3 regions of the Pseudooceanicola sp. NS-SX9 genome follow, and region 2 is predicted to be linked to each of the others. Evidence: riboswitches for the same ligand, from Rfam matches in the RefSeq annotation. Region 2 holds a riboswitch; each other region holds the start of a gene.
The links. Region 2 has a riboswitch for cobalamin ahead of AC2ITM_RS18950 (ABC transporter substrate-binding protein). Riboswitches for the same ligand answer to the same signal wherever they lie in the genome.
Positions count from the first base shown of each region.

Region 1: it holds a riboswitch for cobalamin, as region 2 does, so the genes downstream of both, AC2ITM_RS19490 (HoxN/HupN/NixA family nickel/cobalt transporter) here and AC2ITM_RS18950 (ABC transporter substrate-binding protein) in region 2, are expected to answer to the same signal.
Region 3: it holds a riboswitch for cobalamin, as region 2 does, so the genes downstream of both, bluB (5,6-dimethylbenzimidazole synthase) here and AC2ITM_RS18950 (ABC transporter substrate-binding protein) in region 2, are expected to answer to the same signal.

Region 1 is NZ_JBXXRN010000003.1:193,989-204,067, reverse strand. Features, by position in the region: gene AC2ITM_RS19500 (efflux RND transporter periplasmic adaptor subunit) at 1-1,178, shown strand, start outside; gene AC2ITM_RS19495 (MacB family efflux pump subunit) at 1,192-3,195, shown strand; cobalamin riboswitch at 3,298-3,494, shown strand; gene AC2ITM_RS19490 (HoxN/HupN/NixA family nickel/cobalt transporter) at 3,592-4,647, shown strand; gene AC2ITM_RS19485 (amino acid ABC transporter permease) at 4,735-5,424, opposite strand; gene AC2ITM_RS19480 (amino acid ABC transporter permease) at 5,444-6,151, opposite strand; gene AC2ITM_RS19475 (transporter substrate-binding domain-containing protein) at 6,213-7,046, opposite strand; gene AC2ITM_RS19470 (amino acid ABC transporter ATP-binding protein) at 7,068-7,808, opposite strand; gene AC2ITM_RS19465 (peroxidase-related enzyme) at 7,821-8,387, opposite strand; gene AC2ITM_RS19460 (CMD domain-containing protein) at 8,384-8,866, opposite strand; gene AC2ITM_RS19455 (NAD(P)-binding domain-containing protein) at 8,863-10,079, opposite strand, start outside.
Region 2 is NZ_JBXXRN010000003.1:77,182-87,260, forward strand. Features, by position in the region: gene AC2ITM_RS18930 (zinc-binding dehydrogenase) at 1,184-2,296, opposite strand; gene AC2ITM_RS18935 (helix-turn-helix transcriptional regulator) at 3,012-3,713, shown strand; gene AC2ITM_RS18940 (ABC transporter ATP-binding protein) at 3,846-4,613, opposite strand; gene AC2ITM_RS18945 (FecCD family ABC transporter permease) at 4,610-5,641, opposite strand; gene AC2ITM_RS18950 (ABC transporter substrate-binding protein) at 5,638-6,645, opposite strand; cobalamin riboswitch at 6,740-6,926, opposite strand; gene AC2ITM_RS18955 (GlxA family transcriptional regulator) at 7,158-8,183, opposite strand; gene glyA (serine hydroxymethyltransferase) at 8,683-9,951, shown strand; gene AC2ITM_RS18965 (L-serine ammonia-lyase) at 9,951-10,079, shown strand, end outside.
Region 3 is NZ_CM170818.1:1,792,760-1,802,838, forward strand. Features, by position in the region: gene adhP (alcohol dehydrogenase AdhP) at 1-1,029, shown strand, start outside; gene AC2ITM_RS08535 (oxygenase MpaB family protein) at 1,232-2,080, opposite strand; gene AC2ITM_RS08540 (MYG1 family protein) at 2,211-3,149, shown strand; gene AC2ITM_RS08545 (MFS transporter) at 3,140-4,333, opposite strand; gene AC2ITM_RS08550 (ArsR/SmtB family transcription factor) at 4,410-4,733, shown strand; gene AC2ITM_RS08555 (fasciclin domain-containing protein) at 4,839-5,408, shown strand; cobalamin riboswitch at 5,555-5,714, shown strand; gene bluB (5,6-dimethylbenzimidazole synthase) at 5,777-6,487, shown strand; gene AC2ITM_RS08565 (helix-turn-helix transcriptional regulator) at 6,446-7,549, opposite strand; gene AC2ITM_RS08570 (L,D-transpeptidase) at 7,663-8,232, opposite strand; gene AC2ITM_RS08575 (response regulator) at 8,406-9,086, shown strand; gene AC2ITM_RS08580 (ATP-binding protein) at 9,128-10,079, shown strand, end outside.

The DNA of each region.
Region 1 (10,079 bases), 120 kb from region 2:
CGGCCTGGCAGGCCACCCGGCCCGCCCCCACCGCCCATATGCTGACCACCACCGTGACCCGGGGCGATCTGGAAACCTCGGTGCTGGCAACGGGCACGCTGAAGCCGAAACGCTGGGTGGCGGTGGGCTCTCAGGTGTCGGGGCAGATCAAGACGCTGGACGTGACCCTGGGCGAGCAGGTGAAGGCCGGCCAGGTGGTGGCCGAGATCGACAGTGTCACCCAGGAAAACACGCTGAAAAGCGACGAGGCGGCGCTGGAAGACGTGCGCGCCCAGCTGAAGGAAGCCCAGGCGACGCTGGTCTACTACACCCAGACGCTGAAGCGGAACCAGAGCCTGAAGGGCCAGGGCGTCACCCAGGCCGATCTGGAAGAGGCCGAGATGAACGTGGCCACCACCGAGGCCCAGATCGAGCAGCTGAAGGCCCAGATCACCGAGGCCGAGGTCACCGTCAGCACCGCCCAGGCGGACCTGGGCTATACCCGCATCACCTCTCCGATCGACGGCACGATCATCGCCATCGTCAGCCAGGCCGGGACCACGGTCAATGCCAGCCAGTCGACGCCCACCATCGTCGTGGTGGCGCAGCTGGATACCATGACCGTGCGCGCCAATATTGCCGAAACCGATGTGGTCAGCGTCAAGCCCGGGCAGGACGTGTGGTTCACCATCCTGGGGGATCGCAACCACCGCTATCAGGCCAAGCTGCAGGTGATCGAACCGGCGCCCGAGGATGTCACCAGCGACAGCAGCCTGACGTCCTCCAGCTCCAGCAGTTCCTCGTCCAGCTCCAGCAGTTCCAGCGATGATGCGATCTATTACATCGGTACTTTCGACGTGCCGAACCCCGACGGCCGGTTGCTGACCTACATGACCGCGCAGGTGCATATCGTGACGGCTTCGGCGAAGAACGTGCTGCTGGTGCCGTCCTCGGCGGTCAGCAGCCGCGGCAACGCCAGCTTTGTCGACGTGCTGGGCCCCGATGGCCATCCCCGGCCGCAGAAGGTGACGGTGGGCCTTGATGATCTCAGCCAGGCCGAGATCACCTCGGGCCTGACCGAGGGCGAGACGGTCGTGCTGGGCGAGGGCGGTTCTGACAGCACCAGCAGCAATACCCGGATGCGCTCGCCCATGGGCGGGCCGATGGGCGGTGGCGGCCCCGGCGGGCCGCGTCCGTGAGGCGATGATGGACATGCAATCGCAAGACGCCCCTGCCGCCGCCCGCCCCGATGCCGTGATCGAGCTTTCGGGCCTGGGCAAGGTCTATCCGGCGGGTGATGCCGAAACCTGGGTGCTGCGCGACGTCGACCTGACGATCCGCCGCGGCGAGATGGTGGCCATCGTCGGTGCCTCGGGGTCGGGCAAGTCGACGCTGATGAATCTGATCGGCTGCCTGGATACGCCAAGCGCCGGGCGCTACCGGCTGTTCGGCCGCGATGTCTCGGCGCTGCAGGCGGACGAACTGGCCACGGCCCGCCGCGACCACTTCGGCTTCATCTTCCAGCGCTACCACCTGCTGAACGAGCTGACGGCCCTCGGCAATGTCGAGATGCCCTCGATCTACGCGGGCCTGCCGGGGCCTGCGCGCCATGACCGCGCCGGGCGCCTGTTGCAAAGGCTGGGCCTGGGCGAGCGTCTGCGCAACCGCCCCGGCCAGCTGTCGGGCGGCCAACAGCAGCGGGTTTCCATTGCGCGGGCGCTGATGAACCACGGCGATGTGATCCTGGCGGATGAACCCACCGGCGCCCTTGATACCCAGAGCGGCGACGAGGTGCTGCGCATCCTGCGCGAATTGCACGCCGAGGGGCACACGATCCTGATCGTCACCCATGACATGGACGTTGCCCGCCAGGCCGAACGCATCATCGAGATCCGCGACGGCGTGATCATCGACGACCGCGCCAACCCCGCCTTCCGGCCGCAGCCCGCCACGCAGACCGATGCGGCGCCGCTGCGTACCGCGCCCGCGGCCGGCCTTGCCAGCCACCTGCGTCAGGGGCGCGACCGCCTGCGCGAAGCCTTCCTGATGGCGCTGCGGTCGATGAACGCGCACCGTTTGCGCACCGTGCTGACCATGCTGGGGATCATCATCGGCATCGCCTCGGTGGTCTGCGTGGTGGCGCTTGGGGCGGGCTCGCGGCAGATGGTGCTGAAGAACATCTCGAACCTCGGCACCAACACGCTGGAAATCTTCGCCGGGCGCGGTTTCGGCGATCCGCATTCCGGGCGGATCACCACGCTGTCGGTCGGTGATGCCGATGCGCTGGCGGCGCTGCCCTATGTGGCGGCGGTGACGCCGACGGTCTCGACCTCGGGGGTGGCACGCTTTGGCAACAAGGAGGCCAGCGCCCTGCTGAACGGCGTCGGCGCGGGCTATTTCTCGGTCAAGGGCACCAAGCTGGTCGAGGGGCAGTATTTCACCGAAAGCGCGGTGCGCAACTATACCCAGGACGTGGTGATCGACGGCAATGCCAAGACCGCGCTGTTCGATCCGCTGCATGTCGATCCGCTGGGCCAGGTGGTCATCGTGGGCCAGGTCGCCATGCGCGTCGTGGGCGTGGTCGAGGCCCAGGCCAACGGCTTCGGCTCGTCGGGGAACCCGTCGTTCTACCTGCCTTATACCACGGTGCAATCACGGTTTCTTGGCAGCAGCTCGCTGCGTTCGATCACCCTGCGGGTGGCGGATGATGTTGACATGGACAGCGCCGAACAGGCGGTGTCGAACCTGCTGAAGCGGCGCCATGGCACGGTTGATTTCAACATCCTGAACACCGACGACATCCGCAAGACCATCACCAGCACAACCGAGACCATGACCTTTCTGATTGCGGCCATTGCGGTGATCAGCCTGGTGGTGGGCGGCATCGGGGTGATGAACATCATGCTGGTGTCGGTCTCGGAACGGGTGGGAGAGATCGGCGTGCGCATGGCCGTGGGGGCGCGGCAGGCCGACATTCTGGTGCAGTTCCTGCTGGAGGCCGTGCTGGTCTGCCTGCTGGGCGGCGTCATCGGCGTCGGCATCGCGCTGGCGGCGGGGCCGGTGATTTCGCTGTTCCAGCCGAACTATGCCTTCATCTACTCGCCGGTGACGATTCTGCTGGCCTTCGCCAGCTCCAGCCTGGTGGGGGTGGTCTTTGGCTACCTGCCTGCGCATAGCGCCTCGCGGCTGGATCCGGTGGTGGCGCTGTCGCGCTAGGCCCGCATCCCCGGCCAGGGCGCCCTGGCCGGGGGTCGATCAATCCCTGCCGGCGCCGCCCTGCCGGCGCGGCCACGGGGCATTGATCCGACGGTCATCCTGGCGCATAGAGACGGTGATGGTTCCCCTTCGGGGGAGAATAGGGAATGCGGTGCCGTGCCTTTGGGCGCCATGCCGCGGCTGCCCCCGCAACTGTAGGCGGAAAGCCGGACCGATGATGCCACTGGGCCATGACCCGGGAAGGCCGGTTCCGGCGTCGATCCGCAAGCCAGGAGACCTGCCATCGCAAACGTCACGGTGGAAGTTTCGGGCGGGGTGTCCCGGAACGCCAGGGTCGCATGGGTGCGGCGCGGCTTCTCTGCTATGACACCGGATGCGTCAGGCAGAGGAGGACCAATGCCAAGCCCCTTGTCCCGTCTTTTCAACGAAACCGCGCCCGAGCTGCGTCCGCGGCTGATCGCGATCTACGCGCTGCTGCTGGCGATGAATGCAGGCGCTTGGCTTTGGGCGCTGGTCGCGTTCTGGAACCAGCCGACGCTGCTGGGGGTCGCGCTGGTGGTCTATGGGCTGGGCCTGCGCCATGCCGTCGATGCCGACCATATCGCGGTGATCGACAACGTGACCCGCAAGCTCATGCAGATGAACCAGCGGCCCGTGACGGTCGGTTTCTGCTTTGCCATGGGTCATTCCAGCGTCGTCATCATCGCCGCGACGGCGGTCGCGGTGGCGGCGACGGTGCTGGGGGATTTCCCGGCCTTCCAGGGCGTGTCGGGGGTGATCGGCACGCTGGTCTCGGGGCTGTTCCTGCTGCTGGTGGCGGCGATGAACATCGCCATCTTCCTGTCGATCTGGCGCAACTACCGCCGGATCCGCGCCGGTGGCACCTATGTCGAGGAAGACCTGGACATGCTGCTGGGCAATCGCGGGCTGCTGTCGCGCCTCTTTCGCCCGGCCTTCCGCTTTGTCACCCGCAGCTGGCACATGTACCCTCTGGGCGTGCTCTTCGGGCTGGGCTTCGACACCGCGACCGAGGTCGCGGTTTTCGGCGTGTCCGCGGCCCAGGCGGCCAACGGCCTGTCGATCTGGGTGATCCTGGTGTTTCCCGCGCTGTTCACCGCGGGCATGTCGCTGGTCGATACCACCGACGGGGTGATGATGCTGGGCGCCTATGAATGGGCCTTCGTCAAGCCGATGCGCAAGATCTACTACAACATGACGATCACGCTGGTCTCGATCCTGGTTGCGGTGCTGATCGGCGGGGTCGAGACCCTGGGCCTGCTGCGCGAACAGTTCCATCTGACGGGTGGCTTCTGGTCGCTGGTCGCGGGGCTGGACGACAACTTCAACAACCTCGGCTTTGCCATCATCGCGACCTTCCTGCTGGCCTGGGCGGTGTCCTGGGCCATCTACCGCCTGAAACGCCTGGACGAGGTCGAGGTCCGCACCGGCTGACGCCCGGCGCGGGACATGCCCCCGCCCGAATGCAAAAGGCCGGTCCCCGGAGGGGGGCCGGCCTTCGCCTTTTCGGGGCAGGGGGTATCAGCTGCGGCGGCGCAGGTGGCTTTCCAGACGGTCCGCGCCTTGGGTGACCAGATAGGCGATGACCATGTAGATCACCACCGCCACCACGAAGGCCTCAAGGTAGTAGAAGTTCAGCGCTGCGGTCAGCTGCGACTGGGCGAAGATGTCGATCACCTCGATGGCGAAACCCAGCGACAGCGCCTTCATGATCACCATGACCGAATTCGCCAGGTCCGGGATCGCCGAGACGATGATCTGCGGCAGCATCACCCGCCGGAACAGTTGCCAGCCGCTGTAGCCCAGCGATTTCGCCGCATCCGACTGGCCGGTGTCGAAGGAATTCAGCGCGCCCTTGATCACCTCGGCCTGGAAGGCCGCGACGCAGGCCGCCAGCGCCAGCACTAGCGTCACCCAGTTCGGGATCTGGCCGGTGGTCTCGATGCCGACCAGGCTGCCCAGGAACTCAAGCGCGTCGGGCAGGCCGTAATAGGCCAGGAAGATCACCACCACCATCGGCACGCCCTTGAAGGCGACCTTGTAGGCGGTGACCAGCTGGCGCAGCACCGGGATGCGGCGGTGTTCGCACAGCGCCAGCACCCCGCCCAGCAGCGTCGACAGGATGAAGATCGTCACCGCCATCGCCAGCGTCACCGGCACGGCCGACAGGATGCTGAGGAAATCGGGAAGAAGGATGGAAGCATCGAACATGGATCAGGTCCTTTCCGTCTCAGACGCCGGCCGAGGGACGCACCGCCAGACGCGGGCCCCCGGTCACGTAGCGGGCCGAGCGGCGCTCGAACAGGCGGATGATGGCCCAGGCGATCAGGCACAGCAGCGAATAGAGCACCGCAAGCACCAGGTAGGTTTCGAACTGATACTGGTTGTAGTCGCGTTCCATCACAAGGTGGGCGGTGGCCATGACGTCGGCGGCCCCGATGTACATCACCAGCGCCACGTTGTGGATCAGGTAGATGATGGCATTGCCATAGCCCGGCAGCGCGATGTGCACCGCCTGCGGCCCGATGGTGCGGCGCAGCTTCTGCACGAAGGTGTAGCCCAGCGAATCCGCGGCCTCGTGCTGGCCCTTCTCGACCGCCAGATAGGCCGGGCGCATGACCTCGGACAGGTAGCCGCCGTGATAAAGGCTGAGGCCCACCATCGCCGCCACGTTGGAGGTGAAGATGTCGGCCATGCCGAAGGCGGAAAACAGCACCGGCAGCCCGTAGAACACCACGAACAGCTGCAGCACCACCGGCACGCTGCGCGCATAGGAGACGTAAAGATCGGCCAGCTGGCTGAGCACCGGGATCCGGCGGATCCGCAACACCGTCGCGACCAGCGCCAGGCAGAAGCCCGCGGCCATGGCCACGAACATGATGGCAAGCGTCAGCGGCAGCGCCGACAGAAGCTCGGGGAGCATCGTGCTCAGGTCCACGGACTGGCACTCCTTTCCAGAGAGAGGGGGGGCCGGTCCCCTGGGGGACCGGCGCGTCGGATCAGTCCAGCTTCATGTACTTGGCGACGTCCTCGCCAAAGTATTTCTCGGACAGCTTGTCGAGCGTGCCATCCTCGCGCAGCTCGCCCAGGGCCTTGTTGACATCGGCCACCAGCTGCTCGTTTTCCTTGCCGCGGTGGATCAGGATGTAGGTGTTGTTGGTGACGACCGGTTCCGAGGCGGTGATGTCCAGCTTCTGCTGCGCGATCACCGTGGCTTCGCCCAGGTTCGACGGCAGGATCAGCGCGTCATACTTGCCGTCCTGCACTTCCTGCAGGCGGTTCGGATAGGGCACACCCGCCGACGAGGCCGTGACCTTGACCTTGTAGTCGGGGTTATCCTTCTGCCACTGGGTCATGAACTTGTAGACGCCGCCACCGGCGCTGACGGGCACGATCTTCTTGCCGACCAGATCCTTCAGCGTCTTGATGCCGCTGTCGGAGCGCGCGTAGATCTTCATCATCGAGGCGCCGATCGGGTTCTCGGGGATCATGAACTGCTTGGCGCGGGTCGGGTTGGTATAATAGCCGCCGGTGATCATGTCGTACTTGCCGGTGGCAAGGCCGGTTTCCTGGGCGATGTCGGCGGCGCCTTCCAGCTCGAACTTGTATTGCGGCAGCTTGGCGTTGATGGCGCGCAGCACGTCGGGCTCGTAGCCCTGCGGTTCCTCGCCCAGGGCGCCCCAGGACAGCGGTTTCGATTCCGCGGCGGTGGCGATCTTGATGGTGCGCACGGCATCCTGGGCCTGCACCGCACCGGCGGCAAACGCCATCACGACGCCGCCCAGAAGGCCCATCGCCGTGCGGCGGCCAAGGGTGGAAGTGGTCTTGAACATCCCTGTTTTCCTTCTCTTTGGTTACTGGATTTTCTGTTCCGAATTCAGGAACTGCGCCAGGCGCGGGTTGGAGGGCGCCTCGAAGATCTCCTCGGGGCTGCCGTCGGCGGCGACGACGCCGCCTTCCATGAAGACGATGCGGTTCGAGATGTTGCGGGCGAACTGCATCTCGTGGGTGACCAGCAGAGAGGTGATCCCCGAAGAGGTCACGTCCTTGATCACCTTCAGCACCTCGTTGACCAGTTCGGGGTCAAGCGAGGACGTGGGTTCGTCGAACAGGATCACGTCGGGCCGCACGGCGAGCGCCCGGGCGATGCCGGTGCGCTGCAACTGGCCGCCCGAAAGCTGCGAGGGATAGTGGTCCTGCCGTTCCGTCATGCCCACCCGGTCCAGTTCGCGCAGCGCGATCTGGCGGGCTTCGTCCTTGGTCTTCTTCTGCACCACGACGAGGGGGTCCATGATGTTCTGGATCACCGTCATGTTCTTGAAGACGTTGAACTGCTGGAACACCATCGCGGTGCGCAGCCGCAGGTCGCGGATGCGGCCCCTGTCGGGGCGGGCGAAATCCATGGTGATGCCGTCCAGCGTGATCTGGCCCGACTGCGGCCGGGCCAGGTAGTTGATGCATTTCAGCAGTGTCGTCTTGCCGGTGCCGCTGGGCCCGATGATCGACACCACGTCGCCGCGGCTGACCGACAGGTTGACGCCGTTCAGGATGGTGTTGCTGCCATAGGCCAGCTTCAGGTCCTTGATTTCAAGCATGTCCGGGTCCTTTCAGGCCTGGGGCTCGGCATGGCCCAGAACGTGCATCAGCCGGTTCGCCCAGCCGAAGATCGAAATCGCGTGGATCAGGTCGATGATTTCCTCGTCGCTCAGGCCAAGGGCGCGCAGGCGGGCGATGTCGGCCTCGGTCGCCTCGGAAGGCGCGGCCGACAGCTTGCGGGCAAAGTCGTAGACCGCGCGGTGATGTTCGTCCAGATCCGCCTCGCGGTTCCAGTAAAGCGCGCTGACCACCTGGTCGTTGCCCGCCAGCTGGGAATGCCGCCGGGCATGGACCACGGCGCAATAGGTGCAGCCATTCACCATCGAGGCCCCAAGCGCCCCCAGTTCCCGGTCGGCGCGGTTCAGCCCGCCTTCGACATACATGATGGCGTTGAACAGCACGGTCCGCGCCACGTAGCTTTCCGGGTCATGCGCCAGCGTGCGCACATAGGGCGACACCTTCTTGGCCGAGGGCGTGACCTTCATCGCCTCCAGCTGCTCGGGGGTGGCCTCGGCCAGGGTGACGGGCGCGATATGGGGCACCCAGTCGAGGGGCTTCAGTTTGACCTGGGGGATCATTTGGACCTCATCAGGCGCAGGCCGGTGGCCACGCGGGTCTGGAAGTTGACATAGGCGATCAGCTCGGACAGGGCGACGATCTGGGGATTGCTCAGGCCCGCCTGTTCCAGCCGGGTGATGTCGGCGGCGGTGGCCGCGCGCGGCGTCAGCGTCACCAGATCGGCATGGCGGGCGATGGCGGCCAGAGGTTCGGGCAGGGCGGTGTCGCCGCCCGCCAGCGCCATCAGCGGATCGTCGGGGGCAAGGCCCTTCAGGTCGGCGGCATAGCCCGCCACCAGCACCGCATCGGCATTCAGCCGCGCCATGCGCAGCGCCAGCGCCAGCCGCAGCACCTGCGACAGGCCCTGATCGGCGGCAGGCGTCAGCACCGAGGCCCGGCAGGCCTCGGCGCCATCGACGAATTCGGGGCGGAAGCGGCGCGCCTTGTAGAGCGCATCCTCGGGGGTAAGGCCCGCGGCCAGGTCCATGGCATCCATCACTCGGCTCCTTCGGTCAGGGGGGAACTGTCGGTCCATTCGTCGCCCAGCAGTTCGGGGGTTTCATAGGCCTGCAACTGTGCGAAATGGCATTCCACATCAGCGGCATAAAGCGCCTCGGTGATGCCGCGCACCAGCCGGTCGGCCCCGGCGCTGACCGCCGGAATATCGCCCGAGACCTTGCCGTGGCTCAGCATCGCGGCATCGTTGAAGCAGTGGATCCGCGCCAGCATCGGGCAGGCGCCCGGGGTTTTCTCGCGGAACTCGAAGCCGGGGCCCAGGTCGGGGGCGCTCAGCAGGTGGTGGCGGTCGGGCTGCATCTCGGGGGTCTGGCGGCCGTCCTGCCAGCTGCGGATATGCGGCGCGATGGCGGCGAATTCGGCGCGGCCGGCGAAATCGTTGACGAAGCCGGTGGCGGCGATCAGGTAGTCATAGCTCTTGGCGCCCTGGGTGGTCTCGATCCGCAGGCCGGTGCCTTCGGGCTGCACGTCCAGCACCCCGCAGCCCAGGTAGAAATGCGCATTCCCATGCTGCGACACCCGCAGGGTCGAGCTGTGCGGAGGCGGTGTCTGGGTCTGGGCGGAATAGTCGAAGAAGCGCCATTTCCAAAGGTCGGGCAACGCCTGCATCCCCAGCACCAGCCCCTGGCTGCCGATGCCGGTCATCTTGTTGATGCGCGGCATCTCCTTGCGGCGGATCAGCAGGTCGACGGCACCGGCGCCGGCCTCCAGCGCGGTCGCGGCATTGTCCATCGCCGAGGCCCCCGCCCCGATCACCGCGACCGACTTGCCCTTCAGCGCGGCAAAGTCGATGTCATCGGCCGAATGCGCCCAAAGCGCGGGGTCGAGGTCGCGCAGGAAGCCCGGCACCGCCTTGCCCCCCAGACCCGACCGGCCCGTCGCCAGCACCAGATGGCGCGTCAGCACGCGGGGGGTGTCGGCGCCCTCCAGCGTCAGGGCGATCAGATCGCCCTCGGCCGCGATGGCGGTCATCCGCACGTCGTTCACCACCGGCAGATCCAGCACCCGGCGGTACCAGCGCAGGTAATCCATCCACTGGCCCTTCGGGATCTTGCCCAGCTCTTCCCAGGCCTGGGTGCCCCATTGCGCGGTGAACCAGGCGCGGAAGGTCAGCTGTGCCTGACCCAGGGCCGGGCCGGTCAGCGTCTTGGGCGAGCGCAGCGTCTGCATCCGCGCGAAGGTCTCCCACGGGCCTT
Region 2 (10,079 bases):
GCATGAGGCCGATCTTGCCGGACGGCCCGATGCGATGCCCCCCGCCCGGGCTGCGGCGCTCGGCCCTCGTGGCCTGCATGCCCAAGGGGATGGCCCGGCTGGCACCGATGCTGCGGTTTCAGATCGAAAGCGCCGAAATCACCCTGACCGCGGGACACCCCAGCACAGGCCGGTCGCAACCGGACGACACCGCAGAGGCCGGGCCCCGCGACAGGATCCTGCCGGACCGGGAACCGGCATGCCTGCCCTCAAGGCCTGGCAGGCCGCCCCCTTACGGCAACCGGTGCAGTCGTGACCGCCGGAAGCCTGCCAACCCCGGGGGGGTGCCACCCGCAGCACCAGGCATGCGGCAGTTGCGCGCCGAGGCATCCTTCCATCGCCACCGGTCAAAGCTGAGGGCGGCCGACGGCCCACGGCGCCGACCGGCTGTCGCCCTCGATGACGGCGGATCTGACAGAGGCAGCCTTGGTCTGTCGCCCCCGTCCGGTGCCACGACGGCGGGGCCGGCCTGTCCGGTCTGGCGCCGGACCCTTCCGGCGCAGCATCGCGGGCCCCTTGCGCGGCAGCCAGAGGCCCAGGATACCGCAGCGCATCCCCGGGGGGGATCGCCCGCTTTGCACAGATCGCGCGAAACCGCCATGCCAGCAAGACGATCTGCCCCCTGATCAAGGGCGGCCTGCTGCTGCCGGATCCCGAAAACCTCCGCGCGGCCAATCCGCGGAAAGACGACCTCAGCGCGCCATCGCGCTTTTGCAAGATCGTGCCACGGCCCCGTAACCGCCATGGCGCGGCACAGGGGGCGGCCGACATCCCGCCTTCCTGAATGCCCCTCATCATGCGGCCATGCGCAGGTGGCGGCCTGCGCCACATCCGGCCCACCTTCAAGACCGCAATCCCCGCCGTCCCCGGACCCATCTGGCGCGCGTGCCCGCGCAGCCGCGCTGCGGCGGGTCCGTGACGTTGCCCCCTGTCACCACGGTGAACAGCCCCTGGCCTGCGCCTCTGAGGCCCGAGACCTGGCCGCAACAGCCCGGAACCGACCGTGACAGCGGGGCCTTTCACGCCGCGCGGCGGGCTGATCCGATGGGCGGTCAGGGGGCAGAAACAGTGCCCCTGCGGGGCCATCAGGGCGCCCCCGAACCCCGGGACAGCAGGCGCAAAGGGGGCACTGCTGCGGCCGGGCTCAGGACCAGGGGGTGACCAGGTATTTCTCGCCGGTCTTCATGGCGCGGTAGTCGGTCACAGCCTCGCGGGTCAGCATTTCCTCCAGGTTGACCCGCGCCTTGTAGCTGCTGGCGAAGGTCGTGGTCAGGTTGTCCAGGACACGCTGGCGCATGCGGGCTACGGTCTCGGCACCGGCGGCTTGCAGGAAGGGGAACAGCAGCCAGCCCGACAGCGTCCAGCCAAAGCCGTAGCCCGGCGACAGGATCGTCGGACCGGTATCCAGGCGCCCATAGATGTACATGCGCTTCGGCTGGTTCGAGCCATAGCGGGAATATTCGCTCATCCGGCCGACGGCGACCTGTTCCATGGCCCGAAAGACCGTGTCGACCGTCTTGCCGCCGCCCACGGGATCAAAGCCGTAGAAGGCCCCGGTGGCCTCGATCGCCGCACAAAGCCGGGTCATGAAATCGGGATCCGAGGAATTCACCACATGGCGCGCCCCCAGCCCGGCCAGCAGCCGGGCCTGATCGTCCTTGCGCACGATGTTGACCAGACCGATGCCGTCCTCGTTGCAGATCCGGGTCAGCATCTGGCCAAGGTTCGAGGCCCCGACAGTATGCACGATGGCGTTCTGACCATCCCGCCGGGCGGTCTCGACGAAACCAAGGGCGGTCATCGGATTGACGAAGGCACTGGCGCCTTCCTCGGCGGTATGATCGCCCAGCGGCAGACACAGCGCGGCCTCGGCCAGGCAGTATTGACTGTAGGCGGATCCGGGCACGCAGCAGACGCGCTGCCCCATAAGCGCCCGCGCGGCCGCCCCTTCGCCCGTGGCCACGACGGTACCGGCGCCCTCGTTGCCGGCGGGCAGCTTCAGGCCGTGGCGCGCCTTGCCGGCGGTGTTGAAGGGTTCGGGCACAGTCGCGACGAACCGCCCGGCCGAGAAGCGGGCGGTCCCGAGATCCGCCGCCCCGACCAGAATGGCGAGGTCCGAGGGGTTGATCGGCGCTGCTTCCATCTTTACCAGGACCTGGTTGCCGGTCGGATCGGGCAGGGTCACGTCCTCGATCGCGACGGTCAGCGTGCCGTCCGCATCCAGTGTCGTGAACAGTTGCTTGCCGGTGGTTGCCATTGCGGCCTCTCCAAATTTCCGTTTCGCGCTGCAAGAATGGCCGGGGGGGTGCGGTGGCCGCCGTTTCGGGGCCGCGCCGCCGGGGTCCGCCCCGTTCCGCAGATGCTTGCCCGGCCAAGTCTAATGCAAGGCGTTGGGGTTGAACACCGGCCGCGGTGCGACCGCCTTCGGGGCGCCGGAATGACCGGCCCCTGCCAGCGAGCAAAGGCCGATCTGCCGCAACCACGACTGCGCCGAACGCCCCCCGAAGCCGGGCCGGCCGCCGCAGACTGCCTCAGATCAGCTGTCCCGGGACAGCACGGATTGGGTCCAGTAGGCCGTCTTCGGCGCGCGCCCCTGGCAGTCCTGCAGGCATGCCCGCGCCCTCCCGGGGCTGGCCATCTCCGGGGTAACAGGACCGGCTGACGGGAGGCGTTACGGTTGAGGGCACGCCTGGCTCCTCCCGGACGACACGCGGTGGGTCCGGCAAGGGGGGGGGCGGTCCCGGGCGGGCGGACCGGCCAGACGTCTTTCCCCGCCAATCCCGCCGGGCCCGGCATCAGCACCGGAGGCCAGAACAGGGCCGTCAGGCCCGCCCCCGGAACCGCCCGTCCTCATGCCGCCCAGGCGAGCGGGGCCATCGGCCGCCCGGCCCTCAGGGGCCCTCGACGCCAACGGCCGCCGCCTCTTGCAGGGCGTCCCTGCTGCCGTCATTCTGTCAGCAGGAGACCCCGCCATGCGCAGCACAGACCGCCTGTTCCAGATCATCCAGATCCTGCGCCGGACCGCGCGGCCGGTGACCGCCGCCGCCCTCGCGGCCGAGCTTGAGGTCTCGCGGCGCACCGTCTATCGCGACATCGCCCAGCTGATCGGCCAGCGCGTGCCGATCCAGGGCGAGGCCGGGCTGGGCTATGTGCTGGCCGATGACTATGAGATTCCGCCCCTGGCGCTGGCCCCGGACGAGGCCGAGGCACTGGCGCTCGGGGCGCAGTGGGTGGCGGGCCATCCCGACCAGGCGCTGGCGCGTCTGGCGCAGGATGCGCTGGCCAAGATCCGCCTGGCCCTGCCGCAGCCGCAGCGTTTCGTGCTGGAGCACCCGACGCTGGGCATTCGCCCCGACCGGGCCGGGGCGGCGCAGATGATCGATACGGCGCCCCTGCGCGCGGCCCTGCGCCGGGGCCGGGTGGTGCGCTTTGACTACCGCGCGGGGGACGGTGCGCACAGCCAGCGCTGCGTCTGGCCGATCCTGCTGGGCTATGACGATTGCCACTGCCTGCTGATCGGCTGGTGCGAGAGCCGCAACGCGATCCGGCATTTCCGAACCGAACGCATGTCCGGCCTGACCCTGCTGGACCGCAAGCCGCCCCGCCGCCGAAGCGATCTGTTGCGGGACTGGCAGGCGCTGCGCACCCGCGTCACGCCACCGGCCGCACCCTGACGGCTGTGCCCTGCTCAAATGGCGTCGGGTCACAAGGCCCCAGATCTCAAGGCCCCAGATCACAAGGCGCCGGATCACTGGGCGCCGGATCACTGAGCATCGCGCCCAAGGCCAGGATCTCTGGGCAACCGGTCACAGGGCATGCGAGAAATGCAGCGCGGGCCGGCCGTCGGGATCGGTGACGGTCCGGGCGCTGACGCCGAAATGCTGCCGCAGCGCGTCTTCGCTCAGCACTTCCCGGGGCGTTCCGATGGCCTGCAGGCGCCCGCCCGCCAACAGCGCCAGCCGGTCGCAGCCAAGCGCCTGGTTCAGATCGTGCAAGGCAATCACCCGGGTGATCGGCAGCCCCCGGATCAGCGCCATCAGCGACAGCTGGTGGCGGATATCGAGATGGTTCGTCGGCTCGTCCAGCAGCAGCACCTCGGGGGTCTGGGCCAGCGCCCGGGCGATCTGCACGCGCTGACGCTCGCCACCCGACAGGCTGTGCCACAGGCGCGCGGCCAGGGGCGTCATCTCGACCGCCTCCAAGGCGGCATCGACCCGGGCATCGTCCTCGGCGCCCCAGCCGCGCAACGCCGTCAGGAACGGCGTGCGGCCCAGCCCCACCGCGTCGCGCACGCTCAGCCGGTCGGTGGTGTCGGTCTGCTGCTCGACCAGGGCGATGCGCTGCGCCCGGGCCCGGGCCGCCATCCGGTCCAGCCGTTGATCGCCCAGCCACACGCCACCTGTGCGCGGCCTTAGCAGACCGGCCAGGCAGCGCAGCAGCGTCGATTTCCCCGCGCCATTCGGCCCGATCAGCCCCAGGCATTCGCCGGGCGCCACCGCCAACGAGACCTCGTGCAGCAGCCAGGCCCGGTGCACCCTGGCCGAGACGTCCCGGCAGCTTAGCCCCGGCGTCATCGCCGTGCCCCCCGGACCAGCAGCAGCGCGAAGGCCGGCGCCCCCACCAGCGCGGTGACCACGCCGATCGGCAGCACCTGGCCCGGCACGATGATCCGCGCAATCACATCCGCCAGCCCCAGGAACACCGCCCCCGCCAGCGCCGAGGCCGGCACCAGCCGCTGGTGGCGCGCCCCCACAACCAGGCGCATCGCATGGGGCACCACCAGCCCGACAAAGCCGATCGCGCCGACTTTCGACACCAGCACGCCCACCATCAGGGCGGTCGCGCAGATCAGCCCGCCGCGCAGCTTGCGGACCTCGATGCCCAGGGCGGCGGCGCTGTCGGTGCCGAAGGTGAAGGCATCCAAGCCGCGCCGGTGCCACAGGCACAGCGCCGTGCCCAGCCCCGAAACCGCCACCGCCCCCGGCACATCCGCCCATCTGACGCCCGACAGGCTGCCCATCAGCCAGAACAGGATGCCGCGGGCCTGCTCGGCACTGGCCGAACGCGCGATGACGAAGGCCGTCAGCGCGTTGAACATCTGGCTGCCCGCGATCCCCGCCAGGATGATCGCCGCCGCGGCCCGCCCTCCGCCGCTGCCGCCCTGTACCGCATGGGACAGCGCCACCACGCAGGCAAAGGCCGCCATCGCACCCGCCAGCGCCCCCGCCGACAGCGACACCGCCCCCGCCCCCAGGCCCGCCACGGTGACCAGCACCGCCCCGGTCGAGGCCCCGGCCGAAAGACCCATCAGATAGGGATCGGCCAGCGGATTGCGCAGCAGCGCCTGCAGCACCACCCCCGTCACCGCAAGGCCCGCGCCGCAGGCGGCCGCCAGGATCGCCCGCGGCAGGCGGTAGTTCCAGACGATGCCCGCATCGATCCGGTCAACCGCATGACCTGCATCCCACAGGTGATTGGCCAGCGTCTGCCAGACCGTGGCCAGCGGCAGCGGCGTCTCTCCGATGGCGGCGCCCGCCAGCACCGAGGCACCCAGCAGCAGGCCCCCCAGCAACCAGGGCAGCAACAGGGCCGCGCCCCTCATTCGAAGGACATCTGCGCCAGCGCCGTCGACAGCGCATCCAGCCCGTAGATCGTGCGCATTGTCGCGCTCATGGCATGGGCGTCCATCTCGACGATATGACCGGCCCGCACGGCGCGCATCTGCCGGGTGACCGGATCTTCGTGCAGGAACTTCAGCTTGGCGGCCACGTCGTCGGCCGGGTAGCGGCGACGGTCCATCGAGGCGATGACGATGATGTCGGGATCGGCGCGGGCGATGGTCTCCCAGCCGACGGTCGGCCATTCCTCGTCCGACTGCACGACATTGCGCAGGCCAAGCTGGCGCATCATGTAGCCCGGCGCCCCCAGACGGCCCGCCACATAGGGATCCTGCTGCAGCGCCGGAGACGAGAACCAGAACACCGCCGACAAGCCCTGCGGCAGATGCAGCGCCGCCGCGCGGGCCACGGCGGCGGCCTCGGTCGCCTGCAGCTGCGCCACCAGGCGATCGCCGGCGGGGGTGACGTCAAAGATCTCGGCCAGCTCGTGGATGCCCTTGTAGACCTGTTCCGGGGCGAAGGCGCCGGTGCGACGGCCGTCACCGCCGGCGGAATTGTCCTTGGTGTCGCAATCGGCGGGCAGGATGTAGGTGGCAATCCCCAGATCCGCAAACATCTGCCGGGTGCCGACACTGCCGTTGGGCCCGACATGCCATTCGTACTGCGCCGCCACCAGATCGGGCCGCCGGGCCACCACGCTTTCAAAGCTGGGATCGTTGTCGGCCAGCCGCGGGATCCTGGCATTCTCGGCCGCGAATTGCGGCAGCACCGGATTGAACCAGACCGAGGTGCCGCGCACATGTTGCGCCAGCCCCAGGGCATAGAGGATCTCGGTCGCCGACTGGCCGATGGTGACGACGCCCCGGGGCGGCGCATCGAAGGTGACATCGCGCCCGCAGTTGCGCAGGCTGAGCGGATAGGCCGTCTGCGCCGCCAGCGGCAGGGCCGAAGCCGCCAGGAGGATCCCCGCGGCAAGAAGCTGTTTCATCTGTTCATCCCGTCAGATGGGCCAGAGCGGGATGCCTGCGACGTTGCCGCCGTCGTCGAACGGCCAGCCCCGCTGCCGGAACACCCCGTCCGGACACGTTACCTTTGTGCCGGCAGGTCTCCTGACTGGCGCCTCACGGCCCGCCCTGCCTTCCCGGGAGGTCCCAGTGGCGTCTTGGACGGGCTCTTCGCCTACAGTTGCGGGGGCAGTTCCGTTTCCCGAAAGCCTCGGGGCGGATTCCCTGTTCGGTCCCGAAGGACACCGGCCGCCCCTTGTCGCAGCGGCCCCGGCAAAGGTCAACTCGGCAGCGCCCCTGCGGGCGGTCGCCAGGGGGGGGGGCTGCGTTCGCCAAAGCCCCAAGGCCCCTTCAGACCACCGGCGGGTCTGGCTGTGCGGGCCCCTCCCGGGCCGGTGGACTGCCCGCGCCCTGCCACGCGGCGACGCAGAGGCCATTGGCAGGCGCCGCCGGGGATGAAGCCGCAGGAGCGGGATGCAATGGCCCCTGCCCATCCTCAGGCCAGCGGTGCGGAGGGCTCGGGGGCAGGCGCCTGCGCCGGGCCGGGCTGGGTCCTTCGGTATTCGGCCGGGGTCATGCCGCGTTCGGCCTTCATGACCCGCGACAGATGCGGCGCATCGCAAAAGCCGCACCACACGGCGATTTCGTGGATCGACTTGTCGCTGGATCGCAACCGCACCAGGGCGCGTTCCAGGCGGATGTCGGTATAGACCTTCAGGGGACGCTGCCCGAGATCGGCCAGGAACCTGCGTGCCAGGGTGCGCCGCGACACGCCCAGATCACGAGCCAGGTCCTCGATGGATTGCGGCATCTCGATATTCTGCTGCATCCTGAGGACAGCGCGCTTGACCAGCGCATCCCGGGGCTTGCGGGGCAGCGACTGGCCGGGCTGTGGCCGCTCGGCGCCGAAGGCATCGTCGATCATCAGGATGTTCAGGCTTTTGACCGCAGCGGAATGGCCGATGTGGCGATTGACCAGGAAGGCCGCCAGATGCGCCGCACCATGGCCGCCCGAACAGGTCAGCCGGTCGCGGTCGATCACAAAGATCTGGTCGGCGATCGGCACCTCGCTGTCGAACCGGTCCAGGAAATCCTGGTGATGGAACCAGCTGACGCAGCAGCGGTAGCCGGCCAGCAGCCCTTCCTGCTGCAGGATGAACACCCCGGTGCACAGGCCTATGATCGGCACCTTGCGGGCCATGTCACGCAGATAGGCCAGGCAGGCCCCGCTGAGCGAGGCACGCTGGCTCATCACGCCGCCGACCACCACCAGATAGTCGTACTGGCCGGCATCGCGCAGCCGCCGGTCGGGCTGGATCTTGACCCCGCAGGATGCACGGACATGGTCCATGCTGTCCGACAGCACCGCCCAGTCGCACAGGATGGGGCGGGACTTGTCGGCCTCGTCGGCGGCCAGCCGCAGCACATCGACGAAATTCGCAAAGGCCGAAAGCGTGAAGTTGTCGGCCAGCAGGAACGCCACGCGCAGGCGACGGCGCGGTGCCGGTGCCGGGCTAGCCATGCCGGACCTGTGGACGCCGGTCAGGTCCCGAATATCCCCCAGGGCAGAGCCTATCAGACAAAAGCATAAGGTTATCCATTTGCGCGCAACTCCTGTCCTTTATCCGGGCCGGAACCCGTCCCGCCGGCCGCCAAACCTTGCCCCCACAGGGCGTGAATTCTGGCAATGCACATGATGCCACTGCTACCGCTATGGCAAGAAGATATTCTTATTGCGCCCCTTTCATCCTAAAGACCGCCTTGGCGCAGGCAAAGAGGCGCCCCACCCCGGGCGCGGCGCATCGCGGATCCGACGCCAGATGGCTGCCGCACCCAATGTATAATTAAAACATTATCCAAAGGCGCTCAAAAATCTTCATCCCGCCGGGCCCCTGTCCGAAATCTGCAAGACCCGGGGCAGGAACATCCATGCCGCACCAGCGCACTCTGGCTACAGCTGGGCGACAGTCTTTTATCACCGCCCCGCCCCCAGAATTGACCTGACCTGAGAAGGATTTCCCATGTTCGAACGACGTCCCAAATCCGACATCTCGGACCCCGTGATCGCCGCCGCGATGGCCGAGGAGCTGGCGCGCCAGCAAGGCCAGATCGAACTGATCGCCTCTGAAAACATCGTCTCGGCCGACGTGCTGGCGGCGCAGGGTTCGGTGCTGACGAACAAATATGCCGAAGGCTATCCCGGCAAGCGCTACTATGGTGGCTGCGCCCATGTCGATACCGTCGAACAGGTGGCCATCGACCGGCTGAAGCAGCTGTTCGGCGCGGGTTTTGCCAATGTGCAGCCGCATTCGGGGGCCCAGGCCAACCAGGCGGTGTTCCTGGCCCTGCTGCAGCCGGGGGACCGGATCATGGGCATGTCGCTGGCCCATGGCGGACACCTGACCCATGGCTCGCCTGTCACCATGTCGGGCAAATGGTTCGATGTCGTCTCCTACGAGGTCGACGCCGAAACCCAGCGGATCGACATGGAGCAGGTCCGTGCCCTGGCAGTGAAGACCAGGCCCAAACTGATCGTCGCCGGCGCCTCGGCCTATCCGCGCGTCATCGACTTTGCCGCCTTCCGCGCCATTGCGGACGAGGTCGGCGCCTATCTGATGGTCGACATGGCCCATTACGCCGGGCTGATCGCCGGCGGGCAATATCCGAACCCGGTGCCGCATGCCCATGTGGTCACTTCGACCACCCACAAGACCCTGCGTGGCCCGCGGGGCGGCATCATCCTGACCAATGACGAGGCGCTGGCGAAAAAGCTGAACTCGGCCGTGTTTCCCGGCAACCAGGGCGGGCCGCTGATGCATGTGATCGCCGCCAAGGCCGTGGCCTTCGGCGAGGCCCAGGATCCCGCCTTCGCCCGCTATGCCGAACAGGTCGTCAGCAATGCCCGCGCGCTGGCCGACGTGCTGATGCTGGGCGGTCTGGGTATCGTCTCGGGCGGCACCGACTGCCACATGGTGCTGGTCGATCTGCAGCCCAGGGGCGTGACCGGCAAGGCCGCCGAACAGGCGCTGGAACGCGCCGGGCTGACCTGCAACAAGAACGCCATCCCGAACGATCCGCAAAAGCCCTTCATCACCTCGGGTGTGCGCCTTGGGACATCGGCCGGGACCACCCGCGGCTTTGCCGAGGCCGAATTCGAACGCATCGGCCACCTGATCCTGCGGGTCATCGACGCGCTGGCCGACACCCCCGAGGGCAACCCCGAGGTCGAGGCCCGGGTCCGCGCAGAGGTCCGCGCCCTCTGCGACGCCTTCCCGATCTACGGCGCCTGATGTTCCTGTCGGTTTTCGAGATCTTCAAGATCGGCATCGGGCCCTCGTCATCGCACACGATGGGTCCGATGCTGGCGGCCGCGCGTTTCCTGCAGGATCTGCGCGGCGGTGTGGAAAAGATCCCCGGC
Region 3 (10,079 bases), on a different replicon from region 2:
GCCAAGACGATGAAGGCCGCGGTGGTGCGCAAGTTCGGCGCCCCCCTCGATATCGAAGAAGTCGCCATCCCCGAAGTGTCCGACGGCATGATCCAGGTCGCCATCCAGGCCTCGGGCGTGTGCCACACCGACCTGCATGCCGCCGAAGGCGACTGGCCCGTCAAGCCGAACCCGCCGTTCATTCCGGGCCACGAGGGCGTGGGCTATGTCTCGGCCGTGGGCAAGGGCGTGAAGAACGTCAAGGAAGGCGACCGCGTGGGCGTGCCGTGGCTTTACAGCGCCTGCGGCTGCTGCCGTCACTGCCTGGGCGGCTGGGAAACCCTGTGCGAAAGCCAGCACAACACCGGCTATTCGGTCAACGGCGGCTTTGCCGATTACGTCATCGCCGATCCGAACTATGTGGGTCACCTGCCTGCGGGTTCCGATTTCGCGGAAATCGCTCCGGTCCTGTGCGCCGGTGTGACGGTCTACAAGGGCCTGAAGATGACCGAGACCAAGCCCGGTGACACCGTGGCGATCTCGGGGATCGGGGGCCTGGGCCACATGGCGGTGCAATATGCCGTGGCGATGGGGCTGAACGTCGTGGCGGTCGACATCGACGATGCCAAGCTGGACCTGGCCAAGCGTCTGGGCGCCAAGATGACCGTCAACGCGCGTACCCAGGAAGACCCGGCGGGCTTCGTGCGCCGTGAAACCGGTGGCGTCAACGGCGTGCTGGTGACGGCGGTCAGCGAAAAGGCCTTTGAACAGGCCGTCGGCATGGTTGGCCGCGGCGGCACCGTGTCGCTGAACGGTCTGCCCCCGGGCGACTTCCCGCTGAACATCTTCGGCATGGTGCTGAACGGCATCACGGTGCGCGGCTCGATCGTGGGCACGCGGCTTGACCTGCAGGAGTCGCTGGACTTTGCGGCCGACGGCAAGGTCAAGGCCACCATCGCCAAGGCGCCGCTGGAAGACATCAACAATGTCTTCGACCGGATGCGCAAGGGCCAGATCGAAGGCCGCATGGTGCTCGACCTGACCAGCTGACGGCTCGGGCCGTCAGGGGCGTTTCGGTGCAAACGAAGTCTGCATCCCTCCCCGTGCCGGGACGCCCCCCGCTGCCGCCGCCGTTCCCGACCCTTTCCCCAGGGTTCCAGGCGGGGGCAGGGCCCGTGCGCCCTGGGTCCCCTGTCCCAACAAGACCCGGCGCTGCCCCCTTCGGTTTCCGAACCGGAGGGGGTTTGCCATTTCAGGGGCGGCGATCGGGGAAGGTGCCCAGCTCTTCGATCCGGTAGCCGTCGGGATAGCCCGGCCGCCGTCGCGCGGTGATCCGGCGCGGGCAACGGCGGGCGGGCAGCCAGCGCAGCAGCCGCGCCCGCAGCCTCAGCCCCGTCAGTACCATGCGTTCGATGCGGGCGCCGGGATCGGCAAAGCCCATGGCGCGGCGCAGCGCCGGATCGCACAAGGCATGGACCGCGGGACGCCCCAGCGGCACCAGTGCCCGCGGCAGGTAGAACGACAGCAGCAGGTCGCGGGTCAGGCAGGCGACCTCGGCATTGCTGGGGGCGGGGCGGAAATGCTGCGCCTCGTAGCCCTGCGCATAGGCGGCAAAGCCCTGGTAATCTGCGGGAATGCCGGTGATCCCCATGCGGGTGCCAAGCGCGCGGTAATACTGCGTCCAGGCGGTGATTTCATGCGCGCTCAGCGGGCGGCGGCCGAACCGATCCAGCCAGTCCTTCGGGCAGATCACGAAGGTTGCCAGCACATAAAGCATGTCGGCATTGGCGATCCGGTAATGGCCGTGCATGGTGTTCATCCGCGCCAGCGCCGCCTGGCCACGGGCGCTGTCCTGACCGTTCTCGGCGATTTCCGACAGGATCAGCTCGGTATCGTCATAGCGTTTGCGGGTGTCGCGCCGGAACGCCCCGGTCTTCGCCAGCACCCCCGAGATCGACGGCACGCCGTAGGTGCGGAACAGGGCGAATTCCAGCGCCTTCTCGATGTCCCAGGCGAATTCGCAGCAACTCAGCAGAAAGACGATGCGTTCATATTGCGTCGTGGCATCCAGCGCGGCGATTTCCCGTGACCAGCGCGACATGGCGATCCCTCCGACCTGGCGTGTCGCGCAAGGATGGCGCACCCCTTGCACGCATTCAACCACCGATGGCTTGCCTTCCGGGGCGGGCGCGGACTATCACCGCGCCATTCCTTCCGAGCAGAGAGTTCCCATGTCCCCAGCCTACCTCGTCACGCATTCCGGCGGCTTTCATGCCGACGAGGTGCTGTCCTCGGTCATCCTGACGCGGCTTTTCCCCGATGCGCAGCTGGTGCGCAGCCGGGCGCCCGAATGGATCACCCCCGGGGCCGACCGCATCGTCTACGATGTCGGCGGCGCCTATGATGCCGAGGCCGGGATCTTTGATCACCACCAGCGCGGCGCACCGCTGCGCGAGGATGAAAAGCCCTACAGCTCGTTCGGGCTGGTGTGGAAGCATTTCGGCATGGACTACCTGCGCGCCTCGGGCGTGCCCGAAGAGCACCTCGACAGCGTCCATGCCTCGTTCGACCGCGGCTTCGTGCTGCCGGTCGATCTGGTCGACAACGGCGCCGTCAGCGTGTCCGAGGCCGGTCCCTTGTCGTCGCTGACCCTGCCGGGGCTGATCGAGACGCTGAAGCCCGTCTTCGACGAACAGGACCCCGAGGCCGAGACCGGCGCCTTTCATGCCGCCGTCGCCATCGCCCGCCAGTTCGTCGAGGCCCGCGTGGCGCGCTCGGCCGCCAAGCTGCGCGCCGAGGCGCTGGTGCAGGGCGCGATCGCGGCCGCAGGCCAGGGCCGCATCCTGGAGCTGCCGATGGGGATGCCCTTCCGCCCGGCGGTGATCAAGGCGGGTGCCGATCACCTGTGGTTCGTGATCACCCCGCGCAGCGGCGATGAATGGACGCTGGGCGGCATCCGGCTGGCCGACGAAGGCTTTGCCCTGCGCGCCGATCTGCCGGCCGCCTGGGCCGGTCTGACGGGCGCCGACCTCGATGCCGTCTGTGGCACCGAGGGGGCGATCTTCTGCCACAACGGCCGCTTCATTGCCGCCGCGAAATCCCGCGAGGCGATCGTGACCATGGCCAACCTTGCCGTGGCCGAGGCCGAAGCGGCGCTGGCTCAGGCCTGAGAGGCGCGGCGCAGCACCCCTGCCAGCGCCGCCATTGCCGCAATCAGGAGACCGTAGGCCATCACGGTCTCCTGCAGTCCCAGCACCGGGACCAGCAGGCCCGCGATCACCACCGGCACGCCGAAGGCCAGATAGCTGACGCAGAACATCGCGGCGAAGGTTTCGCCCCGCATCTCTGGCGGGACCAGCGGGATGATCGAGCGGATGAAGCCGTAGAAGCAGGTGCCAAAGCCCATGCCCACCACCGCCAGCGCCACCAGATACAGCGTCAGGCTGCCCGCCAGCACGCCTGCCAGCGTGCCCAGCGTGCCAAGCGCCAGCGCCGAGGTGCCGAACAGCACCACCTGACGCGCGCTGTAGCGCCGTGCCAGAAAGCACGACAGCGCCCCCATGCCCGACAGCAGCGTCACCACCAGGCCCTGCACCACGACGCTGTGGATGCCGAAGACATGGCCCACGATCAGCGCCCCCAGCGACAGGTACAGCCCCCCCGTTGCCCAGCCCGCAAAAAGCGCCGGTGCCCCTTTCCAGAACGGTCCGCGCACCGCCGCCGGCAGGCCCACCTGAGGGCGCAGCGCCTGCCACAGCCCCTCGTGCCGGGGCGAGGTCTCGGGCAGGGCCCAGATCAGCACTGCCAGCACCAGGCTGATGACGGCAAGACCGTGGAAGATGTCCGCCTTGGGTGCCACCAGCAGATCCATCGCAAAGCCCGAGGCCAGCGCCCCCAGGGCCAGTCCGACCAGCGGGATGACCGAATTGCAGACCGCCGCGATGCCGGGCAGACGGGGCGGTTCCAGATCCGTGATCGTGGCCGAGAGCGTCGACATCAGCAGCCCGCAGGCCACCCCCTGCAAGGCCCGTGCGCACAGCAGCTGGGTGACGGTGCCCGAGATCTCGAAGCCCACCGAGGCCGCGGCCAGCAGCGCGAATCCCGCGCTCAGGATCGGGCGGCGGCCCAGGTGGTCCGACAGCGATCCCAGCACCAGCAGCGTCGCCAGCAGCACCAGCGCATAGATCGCGAAGACCGCCGACATCATGAAGGCCGAAAATCCCATCTGGCTTTGCAGCAGCGGATAGAATGGCGAGGGCGCGCTGGCGCTGGCCATCATCAGCGCGCTGCCGGTCAGCACGATGGCAAAGCCCGCGTGGTCCCGCGTGATGGGGAAGGTCGGGGAAAGGGGCATGAGGGCCTCAATGGTTCGATATGTTTCGAACCATTGCCTAGTTCCCTTCCCGCGAAGGTTCAAGTATATTCGAACCATGTCGACGGAAAACACCAGCCCCGATCTTGTCCATCCGCCGGAAGAGGCGATTGTTCTGACGCAGGTGCTGTTTGCGCTCAGTGATCCGGCACGTCTGGACATCGTGCGGCAGCTGCGCGACGGGCCGGTGCTGATGGCGCGCTGCAATCTGATGGATCCCGACGTGGCGAAATCGACGAAATCCCACCTGTTCAAGGTGCTGCGCGAATCGGGCGTGATCCGCAACGAACCCCAGGGCCGCGGCCGCCTGCTGAGCCTGCGCCGCGAGGCGCTGGACCGGCGCTTTCCCGGCCTGCTGGACGCGGTGCTGACCGCCCCCTGAGGGGGGCCGACAAAAACTTTCGGAAAGATTGAACCGGCGGGCATCTTCTCCCGTATCCCTTGCATTCCGGCGCTGCAGGCGACCGGAGCAACGGAGGAGGATCCCATGTTCAAGACATTCGCCCTGACCGCCACGCTGGCGGCGCTGTCCCTTGGTCCCGTGCAGGCGGCCGGCATGGCCGACAACCCGATGGTGGGCAGCGCGCCGATGTATGCCGACAAGACCATCGCCGAGAACGCCAGCGCCGCGCCCAACCTGACCACGCTGGTGGCGGCGGTGCAGGCGGCAGGGCTGGCCGAAACGCTGATGGGCCCGGGGCCCTTCACCGTCTTCGCGCCGACGAACGAGGCTTTCGCGATGATCTCGAAGGCGTCGATGGACCAGTTGCTGATGCCCTCGCACAAGGAGCAGCTGAAGCAGATCCTGCTGTGCCATGTGGTGGCGGCCGAGGCGTTCTCGACCACCATCGCGGGGATGATCTCGGATGATGGCGGGATGCATGTGGTGCCGACGGTGGGGGGCTGCAAGCTGCAGGCCTACATGGAAGGCGGCGCGCTGAAGCTGAAGGACGAGAACGGCCGCGTCGCCACCGTGACCACCGCCGATGTCGACCAGTCGAACGGCGTGGTGCATGTGATCGACCGGGTGCTGCTGCCGCTGGGCCAGGCCGGCTGATCCAGCCTGACGGCGATGACCACGGCGATGACCACGGGGGGCGCCATCTGCGCCCCCGTTTGTGTGGCCTGGGCGGACGTGGGGTCTGCACGAAATCCGATGGCTGGGCCCTTGTCGCAGCATGGGGCCTGGCGTATCCCGAAAGGGTCTGGTGCCCCGTCTCTTATGGGGGGGATAATCGGGAACGCGGTGCAAATCCGCGACGTGCCCAACGCTGTAAGGTGGACCGGGCGGCACGATGCCACTGGCCCCCGGGGCCGGGAAGGCGCCGCACGGGGCGAAGCCAAGTCAGAAGACCGGCCAGGCAGGACGGGCCCGGGTGCGCGGACGGCACCCAGGGCTGCATGTTGTCAGACGGGGGTTACGTCATGATGCTACCAGGCGGGCTGCGGCCGGCAGGTCCCTTTTCCGAAACCGAACGCGACGCGGTCTACCGCGCGATCAACGAACGGCGCGACGTGCGCAGCCAGTTCCTGCCTGACCCCATCCCCGATGAGGTGCTGATGCGGCTGCTGGGGGCGGCCCATGCGGCGCCCTCGGTGGGGTTCATGCAGCCCTGGAACTTTCTGATCCTGCGCAGCCCCGAGGTCCGCGCCCGCATCCGCACCGCTTTCGAGCGCGCCAATGACGAGGCCCGCGACATGTTCGAGGGCGAGCGGCGCGAACTTTATTCCAAGCTGAAGCTGCAGGGGATCGAGGACGCGCCGCTGAACCTGCTGATCACCTGCGACCGCACGCGCGGCGGCAAGGTGGTGCTGGGGCGGACGCATTGCCGGGACACGGATCTGTATTCCACCGTCTGCGCGGTGCAGAACCTGTGGCTGGCCGCCCGCGCCGAGGGCATCGGGGTGGGCTGGGTCAGCATCTTCCATGACGACGAGCTGCGCGCGATCCTGGGCCTGCCCGATCACGTCGTGCCGGTGGCCTATCTGTGCCTGGGCCGCGTCAGAGAGCTGTATTCCGCCCCCGAGCTGGAAATCCACGGCTGGCGCAGCCGCCTGCCGCTTGAGCAGATGATCTTTGAAGACCGCTGGCCCTCAGACCAGGTGCAGCCTGCAGGCGATGGCGACGGCCTCTAGCAGGGTACGCGCGCCCAGCTTGCGGCGCAGGTTGGCGCTGTGCAGGTCGACCGTCGGCACGGTGATGCCCAGATCATAGGCCAGCTGGTCGCGGCGGCGCCCCTGAACCAGCCCGCGCAGCACGTCGCGTTCGCGCGCCGTCAGCCCGGGATGGTCCTGCGGCGCGGCAAGGGCTGCGGCCACGGCCGCAGGCGTGTCGCTGGTCACGATGATCAGCACCCGCCGACCGCCCTCGGTGCGGGGCAGCAGGTTCAGCCGCAGCGCCGGCAGCAGCCGTCCGTCGGCGGCGCGCGCCGGCGCCAGGTCCAGCATCGCGGCCTCGGGGCGGTCGCGGGTGGCAGCGCCCACCGCATGGGCAAAGCGCACCGCCCCGGCGCGCCCGCCCGCCATCAGCACCCGGCGGTGCTGCAGCACCAGGCCGGGATGCAGCGACAGCAGCGCCTCGGCCGGGCCGTTCAGACGCAGCAGGCGGCCCTCGTGGTCCAGCTCGTACATCGGGGCGCCGTCTTCCAGGCTGTGATCGGCGGCGGCGATGCGGTGCACGGCACTGCGCGCCAGCTCTCGGCGGATGCCGTGCATGCGTTCCAGGTCGCGGCTGACATGCTGCAGGCAGGCGATTTCCTCGTCCGAGAAATCTTCGGCCCGCTGCCCCTTGTGCAGTGCCGTCACCACCCGGCCGTCGCGGGTGTCCTGCACCATGCCCAGGCACCAGAACCGGTCCTGGCCGGTCCGGCGGACGAATTCGTTGTAGATCACGCTGTCGCGGTAGGTCTGGGCCGACACGAATTTCGACAGCCGGACGGCGCCGATGCCCGCCAGATCGTCCGTGACCTGGTGCATCCACAGGTCATGCTCCAGCATTTCGGCGTAATAGGCGTGGATGTCGGGCATCGAATCGGCGCTGATTTCCTGGAAATCCCCGGGATGTATCCAGAAAAACACCGCCGAGGGCACGTTCATCTGCGCCGCCATCCGTGCGGGCAGCGTATCGAACAGCGCGTCATCCAGGGCCGCGTCGTAGATCTCGTGATGGCTGAGGGGCCGGGCTGGACGAGGCGGCATCCGGGGCGCTCCGTGGCGATGGACCTGCGCCAGAGGATGAAAACGCTCCCGGTGCGTGTCAATATCCCGGAGGGCCCCTGCGCAGCCATGCCGCGCGGGGGCGCCCGGGTGCCTCAGATCACCCGCACCTGCATCTCAAGCGGGCAGAGATCGTACAGCTCCTTGATCTTGGAATTGTAAAGACCGATGCAGCCATCCGAGGACTGCCGCCCCACCTTGCGCGTGTCGGGTGTGCCGTGGATCGCATAGGCGGGCCAGGTCAGGTACATGGCATAAAGCCCCATCGGGTTCTCGGGGCCGGGGGGGATTGGCTTCCAGTCGGGGTGGCGTTCCAGCTGCGAGGGTGTGGGCGTCCACGAGGGCCCCGCCTTCTTGCGCACGATCCGGGTGTAGCCGCGCCGGGTCAGGTCGGCCGACATCGGCACCGAGGTCGGGTAGATCCGGTAATCGCTGCCGTCATGGTTCCAGTAGTGCAGGGCGCGGGATTCGGTATCGGCGACAATGGCGCCGGTCTTCAGGCTGTCGAAATGGTCGCGCCAGTCCTGGGCCATGAAGCTGGAGATATTGTGCCGCGCGCCCTGAGGCGTGGTGCCGGCAGCGCGCGCCAGCCCCGGCAGCGCCACGCCTGTGGCGGCGGCGGCCGCGGTGATCAGCGCCCGGCGCCGGCTGAGAAGAGGGGTCATCCGTTGTCCTTTCTGCTCGATGAGGCCGGTTCTGCATTCCTGCCTTAAGCCAGCCTTAAGGCGCCCCTCGCACCGGCGGGGTCTTGCCCGGGGCCTTGGCGGCCCCCGCCCCCGGGGCTTAAGACTGCCTTAAGCCCGGCGCGCGATCCCGTGGCGGTGTAGACGGAGGCAAGATGCGGATCCTGATCGTCGAGGACGATGCGGTGCTGGCCGATGGCCTGCAGGTGGGGCTGCGGCTGTGCGGCTTCACGGCCGATCCCGTGGGCACCCTGGACGAGGCCCGCAGCGCCCTGCGCACCGCGCGCTTTGATGCGATGATCCTGGACGTGATGCTGCCCGACGGGCTGGGCCTGGATCTGCTGCGCGAGATGCGCGCGGGCGGCGACCCGCTGCCGGTGCTGCTGTTGACCGCCCGCGACCGGGTCCGCGACCGGGTGGCGGGGCTGGACCTGGGGGCCGATGATTATCTGGGCAAACCCTTCGACCTGGAGGAACTGGCGGCGCGTCTGCGCGCCCTGCTGCGCCGCCGCGACGGCCGCAGCCAGGCCTGGATCACCTGGAACGGCCTGTCGATCGACCCTGCCACGCTGTCGGGGCACCGCGGGGCCGAGCCTCTGGCCTTCTCGCGGCGCGAATTCGCGGTGCTGCAGGCGCTGATGGAACATCCCGGCCGCATCCTGTCGCGCGGCGATCTGGAAGACCGCCTTTATGGCTGGCAGGAGGAAATCGACAGCAACGCCGTCGAGGTCCATGTCCACAAGCTGCGCGCCAAGCTGGGGCGCGGCTTCATCGAAACCGTGCGGGGCCTTGGCTACCGCGTTGCGGCGGAGGCAGTGCCATCTCGATCCGGCTGAGACTGATCCTGATCCTGTGCCTGGCCACCGGCGCCGTCTGGCTGTCGGCCGTCGTCTGGATCGAGCATTCCACCCGCGCCAAGGTCGAGCATGTGCTGGACCGGCGGCTGGAGGAGGCGGCGCTGATGGTCTCGTCCCTGTTGTCGGATCACCGCATTGCGGTGGCTGATGCCGGGGCGGTGCCACAGCCGCTGCAAAGCCTGTCGGACCAGGCATTGACCCGGCAGTTGTCGTGCCAGATCTGGTCTTTGTCCGGGCAGCTGGTGGGGCGCTCGAACGGGGCGCCTCAGGGGGCGCTTGGCGGGGTGGCGGACGGGTTCTCGGTGTCGCGGGTCGAGGGCGAGCGCTGGCGCGTCTACGCCTTGACCAATGCCGCGCTCGGGCTGCGGGTGATGGTGGGCGACAGCCTGTCGGTGCGCGACAAGCTGGTGCGCGACGTGATCGAGGGGCTGCTGCTGCCGGCGGGGGTGATCCTGCCGCTGCTGGCACTGTTGATCTGGTTCAGCGTGGCCCGAGGCCTTGCGCCGCTTGACCGGTTGACGCGCGCCCTGCGGGACCGGGCGCCGAGCGACCTGGGGCCGCTTCCGGCCGGTCCGGCGCCCGCCGAAATTCGCCCGGTGCGGGCGGCGCTCGACGATCTGCTGGCGCGCCTTGCGGCCGCGCGCGAGGCCGAGCGCGACTTCACCAGCTATGCCGCGCACGAGCTGAAGACGCCGCTGGCGGGGCTGCGCACCCAGGCCCAGGTGATGCGCCTGGCCCCCGATACCGAGACCCGGGCGGCGGCCTTGCGCGCCATCGAGGTTTCGGTTGACCGGACCGACCGGATGGTGCGCCAGCTGCTAGAGCTGGCCGAGGTCGATCGCGCCGAGCCGCGCCGTCAGGATTGCGATCTTGCGGCGCTGATTGCGGAAACCTGTGAAGGGCTGGCGCAGCTGGCGGCGCGGCGCGGTGTCGTGCTGGAGGCGGCGGGTGCGGGGCAGGTGGCGACCACGC